2 regions of the Pseudoalteromonas sp. 20-92 genome follow, and region 1 is predicted to be linked to the other one. Evidence: predicted binding sites of a transcription regulator. Region 1 holds the regulator's gene; the other holds the start of a gene.

Evidence for each region. Region 1 encodes sigma-54, which starts transcription at its own class of promoters, with help from an activator protein. Its sites were predicted from a motif close to GTTGGCACGNNNNTNGNNT; they were not measured.
Region 2: NRL14_RS11650 (TorF family putative porin) is a predicted target of sigma-54. The motif match lies at 1,172-1,190, and genes of this name have one in related genera.

The regions. Positions count from the first base shown of each region.
Region 1 covers NZ_JANJGQ010000004.1:23,427-26,853, reverse strand. The annotation lists gene rapZ (RNase adapter RapZ) at 1-298, opposite strand, end outside; gene ptsN (PTS IIA-like nitrogen regulatory protein PtsN) at 318-770, opposite strand; gene hpf (ribosome hibernation promoting factor) at 775-1,062, opposite strand; gene NRL14_RS05340 (RNA polymerase factor sigma-54) at 1,089-2,588, opposite strand; gene lptB (LPS export ABC transporter ATP-binding protein) at 2,658-3,383, opposite strand; gene lptA (lipopolysaccharide transport periplasmic protein LptA) at 3,380-3,427, opposite strand, start outside.
Region 2 covers NZ_JANJGQ010000011.1:112,594-116,020, reverse strand. The annotation lists gene NRL14_RS11655 (hypothetical protein) at 1-1,012, shown strand, start outside; gene NRL14_RS11650 (TorF family putative porin) at 1,290-1,976, shown strand; gene NRL14_RS11645 (Bor/Iss family lipoprotein) at 2,038-2,361, opposite strand; gene NRL14_RS11640 (Bor family protein) at 2,358-2,669, opposite strand; gene NRL14_RS11635 (M1 family aminopeptidase) at 2,931-3,427, opposite strand, start outside.

The DNA.
Region 1 (3,427 bases):
GAGTCTCAGAAAAACGTTTAATTAATGTTTGATCCTCACTGTCTAGATAAAACAGAGTCGGTTTAGCAAAGCCAGGTAAGTATTCAAGGATATCGTTAAATTCATCTTGCTCTTTTGGTAAATTACGGACATCAATACTAACTGCAATTTTGTCGTAGTTATCAGATACACTTCTCACTAAAGAAGGTAGCAGATTAATTGGAATATTATCTACGCAATAATAACCTAAATCTTCAACTACGCGTAAAGCAACCGATTTTCCAGAACCGGAACGGCCACTTATGATAATTAATTCCATTTATCACCCATTATGTTAATTACGATTGTTCTACAATAACTTGATACAGTTCAGTATCTGATTTTGCGCTGCGTAACTGTTTACAAAAATCTTTATTATTTAGTTTATCAGCTATCGTTGCGAGCGTCTTTAAGTGCTGCTGGTTATCGCCATCAGGTACGATGAGTGCAACAAATATATCAACAGGGCGATTATCTATTGCATCAAAATTAATAGGTGTTTCGCTTACTAATACGAGTGCTAAAGGCTCTTCTGCGCCGCTCATTCGCCCGTGAGGGATTGCAATGCCTCTTCCTATACCAGTGCTTCCCAGTTTTTCTCTATTCATTAAGGCGCTGAGAATATCTTGTTGAGAAAGATATGGGAGCTTGTCATGAGCAAGTTGACTGATGAACTCTAAAATTCTTTTTTTACTATTAAAAAGGACCGCAGCTCTGCTGCAGTCCTGGCATATAAGTGAACTTAATTTCATAATATTAGTGTCGAGCAAGCTTCTCTTTGTGTTTAATAACTTGGCGATCGAGCTTGTCAATCAGCGAGTCAATGGCGGCGTACATATCTTGATGTTCAGTAGAGGCAAATAACTCAGCTCCACTTACATGAATCGTTGCCTCAGCTTTTTGGTTTAATTTTTCTATATCAAGAATGACATGAACATTATTAATATGATCTGAGTGTCTTTCTAGCTTCGCAAATTTGGTATTTACATAATCTCTTAATGAATCAGTTACTTCTACGTGACGACCAGTTAAGTTTAGTTGCATAAGCATTACCCTCTTTGTTTAGCGTCTTAAATCAAACTTTTTCGCTGATTTGACGGTGGAATAGCTAGAGATTCGCGATACTTTGCGATTGTACGTCTCGCTACTTTTATTCCTTGCTCAGCTAATATATCTGCAATTTTACTATCACTCAATGGTTTTGCTGAGTTTTCTGCTGCGATTAATTTTTTAATGAGAGCGCGTATTGCTGTTGATGAGCATTCGCCTCCATTTTCAGTACTTACATGGCTTGAGAAAAAATATTTAAGCTCAAAAATACCGCGAGGTGTATGCATATATTTTTGAGTTGTTACGCGTGAAATAGTTGATTCGTGCATTTCGACCATTTCTGCTACATCATTTAAAACCATTGGTTTCATGGCTTCGGGGCCATGCTCAAAAAAACCTTGTTGTTGCTTAACAATACAATTAGTTACTTTTAATAGTGTATCGTTTCTACTTTCTAAACTTTTAATAAACCATTTAGCTTCTTGTAGATGCGAGCGAATAAACTGGCTATCACCACTTGATTTAACGGTGCGTGACATTGCTGCATATTGGCTGTTGACTCTGATTTTAGGCATGCTATCTGGGTTTAGTTCAACAACCCAGCGACCTTTTATTTTTTTCACCGATACATCAGGAATTACATACTCAGATTCTTCTCTAACTATAGTATCCGCCGGTTTTGGGCTAAGAGTATGTATTAAAGTCATTATTTCTTTAAGCTCTTCTTCTTTGAGCTTTGTTTTTTTCATTAATGTACGATAGTCGCGAGCAGCTAATAGATCAATGTGCTCGGTTAAAATCATTTTTGTTTCATTAATATAGGGTGTTTCTTTATCGTATTGGTTCAGCTGAATACATAAGCATTCTTGTAAACTACGTGCTGCAATACCAACAGGGTCAAACAATTGAATTCGTTTTAAAACAGCTTCTATTTCGTCAAGTTCAACTTCGTTGTCTTCTTCGTTCTCTTGATTAAAACTTTCTAAAATTTCTTCGCAGCTCAGCGTTAAAATACCCGAATCATCGACGGCTTCAACAATCGCAATCGCAATCGCTTCATCGGTAGGACTAAAGGGAGTCAGTTGTAGTTGCCACATTAGGTATTCGTGGAGCGTTTCAGTTGAGGAGCCTTGGTATATAGATTCATCTTCAGGCATTGGTCCTGATGATGACGCTGGGGCTGCGCTCATATATTCATCCCAACTAACATCCATAGCCATTTCATCACCTAGCGTATCTTTAGCAAGTGCTTCACCACTGTCTTGCTCATATTCGCTCGGAACATCATCAGCATTTGCGCTAACAGTGACATCGTCGTTATCTGCTTTTTGCTCGTTTTTACCAGCAGAATCTTCGGCGTAATCTTGTTCTTCAACCTCTAATAGGGGGTTGCTGTCGAGTGCTTCTTGTATTTCTTGCTGGAGATCCAATGTACTGAGTTGCAACAGGCGAATTGCTTGTTGCAGCTGTGGAGTCATTGTAAGTTGCTGGCCCATGCGCAGCTGTAATGATTGCCTCATGTATCTCTAACAATCCTTTTATGTTGTTATAATTAATACTAGCAGATGCTTAAAGACATGGCGTAAATGTTACAGCCTAAATTGCTCGCCTAAATAAACATCACGTACTGTTTTATCGTTTAATACGTGTTCTGGAGTGCCTGATGCAATTAACTCACCATGAGAAACTATGTAGGCTTTTTCGCAAACATCAAGAGTTTCTCTTACATTATGGTCGGTAATTAACACACCAATACCACGATTTTTAAGATGTTCAATTATTTTCTTTATATCTAACACTGAAATAGGGTCAACACCAGCAAAAGGCTCATCAAGCAATATAAATTTAGGATCAGCGGCTAGTGCTCGCGCTATTTCAACTCGGCGACGCTCGCCTCCTGATAATGCCATACCTTGGCTATCACGAATGTGCTGAATACTAAATTCATCTAATAAATTGTTAAGTGTGTCTTCTCTTGCTTGCTTATTTAGCTCTTTACGTGTTTCTAAAATAGCCATTAAATTTTGATAAACAGTAAGCTTTCTAAAAATTGATGATTCTTGGGGTAAGTAACCAATGCCTAATCTAGCACGACTATGCATAGGTAAAAGAGTAATATCGTTATCGTCGATAGAAATCTTGCCTTTATCACTAGGTACAAGGCCTACAATCATATAAAACGTTGTGGTTTTACCTGCACCATTAGGGCCAAGTAACCCGACTATGCTGCCAGCCTTTACTTCCAGACCTACATTTTTTACAACTTCGCGGCCTTTATAACTTTTAGCTAATAGTTCTGCTTTTAATGTACTCATGGCTGACCTTTATCGTTTTTTTCTTTTTTAGTCTCAATAGGTAC
Region 2 (3,427 bases), on a different contig from region 1:
TTACGAACTATTAAATGCAAGTAGAGATCGTATGAACTACGATTTACTAGAGCCGCAACAATTACCTATACTTAAGAAGCTACACGATCAGCTTATTTCAGCTATCAGCTTTTTACAGGTTAAAACTTTACGTATTGCTCCGTGGCCTGTTGTAAGTGTATTTGTAGAACAACACAAAGACGTTATTGCTCTTGATGAACAGCTTCGCTTAGTAGACTACATTAAAAGCATTCGTGAACAATCTCTTAAAGATATGATTCCTGAAGATTTACTTGCGTTTAGCGGTAAGCATATGGCGTCACTTGATCCAAGCACATACAACTTTGATGTTGAATGGTTTGCCTCAACTAAGAGTGCAAAAAGCTTTCATCAAATGCTTAGCGATTTACCAGGTGATTTTGATGCAGCTCTAGCAAACATCCCACTTGAAGGTGATATCACTCAATATGAATACCAGCAATTTGTTGCTGCTTACTCAAAAGTGTTTACCGACAACAATGAAAAACCAACGCTAGCCCCTGCAACTCGCTTGCTAGCAATGCGCCGCCCTGATTTATTTACTCCGATTACAAATAATCGATTAGATGCATTATGTGGCGCTCTTGGAGTTCCAAAACTTAAAAATAGTGATTTTGAGCGTTACTGGCAAGATATCGTTAAAGGTATTCAAGCTATGTCGTGGTATAAAATGGCTAATGCAAGTAACGAACTAGAGGAACAGTTAGTTTCTATTAAAGCACTGATCCCATGTTTCTTTTATTATGCAGACACTAAAACACCTGACAGTTCAAACTACATCAAGTTACTTAGCAAGCCTAAGCGTAGTACAACAACGACAGGTAAAACTCAACGTAGAGGCAAAGAGTCTGCAGAAATTTTAGTAGACCGTGCTCTTGCTGCTGACGATATTCCTGAGCATATTCGCAGCAAACGAGACTCGATCATTAATGAAGTACAAAAAGGTCGAGGCGTTAACGAAACAATTAGTCTAATGCGTACTATTTTCGGCTAAATAAATCTAACCTAGCTGTACTTTAATGGTGCGGCTAGGTTAATTTATGCACCAGCAGCGTGCGAACACTTATTAAAATCACCTCAATAAAAAACACTACTCCTTTGTAAGTCATTATTTTTAAAATATAAAAATACATTTTAAAATAAATAAAACCAAGCTGGCACACACAGTGCACTATCTCCCCAGTTAAACAATAAAAATGCATCCAGTTAAAAGGTTAAAGCAATACATAATAAAACCTTGGCATGCAAAAATCATATAACGGGAAATGGACATGCTCAAACTAAAAAAAACAATTGCGATTAGCACCATCGCATTAATGGCTGCAACATCGGTAGTCTCAACATCGGTTCAAGCTGAAGTAACAGCAAATGCGGCAGCAACATCAAATTACTTATGGCGCGGCCAAGAGCAAACGGGTGGTGATGCGGCAATATCCGGTGGTATTGACTACGCTAATGAGTCTGGTTTTTATGCCGGCACTTGGGCTTCAAATGCATCTTGGGCTGACGAAATGACCTACGAGCTTGACTTATACGCAGGCTTTGGTGGCGACATTAACGAAAGTGTTAGTTACGATGTTGGTTATATTTATTACGCTTACCCAGACGCAGCTTCTGGAGCTGACGCAGATTTCTCTGAAATTTACGGTAGTATTAGTGTTGAAGGCTTCACGTTTGGCGCTTCTGTACTTGCAACATCAGCTGCAAGTGGTGACGGTACAGACTTTGGCGACTCACTTTACCTAACTGCTGATTATGGCTTTGCTGTCGGTAGTAACGGTACTGAAATGGCACTACATTTAGGTCATTACTCTGGTGATTTTATTGGTGACGACAATATCTTAGATTACGGTATATCTATTTCAAAAGACGGTTTTACTTTTGGTTTGTCTGATACAGATATAGATGATTCAGATATTAAAGCCTACGTAGCTTACTCTGTAGACTTTAACTTATAAAAAAGAATGTGTTACTTGCTGCAACACGAAGGGCCTTTTGGCCCTTTTCTCGTTTATAATATTACTTGAATGGCACCTTAGTACAACTTACTTCAACTGTTTTAGGGTACCAAGCCGGAGCAATTTGATTAACAGCCACCTCTGCCAAACCATTAGTAAACGATTTATACGTATGGACACTTTGCCATTCACCTTGTGGGCAATGAGTACTTAAATCTAACGGCTTAGATCCTTCATATAATGCAAGAGCAAAATTATGATGCCATTGTGAACTATCTTGAGTTTTATTGCTCACGTTGTCTTGTACACCATTATCAAAGTAAATGTTCGTACATCCCGTTAATATAATCAGCATACAACTTGTTATAAGTAACTTAATACTCATAATGCCTCTCCTACTATTTCATCTTCGCACCATACTTTAATAGTGTGAGGTGCATATATACCAAGTGTAATTAAACTAAGTGCTCCATCACTAAACGTTTGTTGTGACTGCATTTGAGTTACTGATTTATCTACACATACTTTTTTCACATCAACGCGCTCTTCTCCAACCAATCCCCATAAAAAGAACGGTCGACTATCTTCATAACTCGCTTTGCTTGTTATTTTGGCTGCTTGCTGTGGCTGAATTGTCACCGCAGAGCAAGCGGTTAAACTTAGTATTAAAACGCTTATCATTAGCTGCTTCATTCTTATCCCTTGTTGTTTACTCTTAATGACAGCAGTGTACAAAAAAACTAAAGTTAAGTTAGTAAGAAGGTGTGGGGAAAATGTAGTGGTTTATACAAAAATTTATACAATTTTCTACAAAGTTTAGGATGAGGGCTACTTACTAAATGAGTTTAGATATAGTAAAAATAACTTTACTGTTAGCTATCAATAACCTCTTTCAATAGCTATAAAAATGCCAGTCAGTAAAACAACTGGCATTTTTTATACTGCACTTAAAAGCTACAGTGCTTTAATATTATCGCCACTTTTCTTGTCAATTAACTTAATAAAAGGATCCACACCTGCAAATTTAGGTAATTCAGTTACCTTTAGTATAATGGTATTTACACCCGTTTTTATCTCGTGCTTTTGCATATAGATCACAGCACTTTCACTATGTATCTCATTCGGATCTGCGCTGAATAAAGCAACATCTATCATTTGCGCTAGCGGTACATCTTCTTCACTACCTTCGCCATCGGCATGTTTTTTCGCTGCAGCAATAGTCAATGTAATGATATGTTCCCCATCAGCAGATTCAGCCTCTTGCACATCAACATCACTGATTTTTAAATCATATAACGTAATGGCATTAAATTGATCTTCAATGAATGCTTGTTCTTGCTCACTCGCTCCTCGCTTTAGATAGGCAATAAAGTCTAACGTGGTTGGGTAAAACTCTTGCGCATATTGGTAATCTCGCAAAAACGCTCGCAAAGCGGCATTTACGCGCTGCT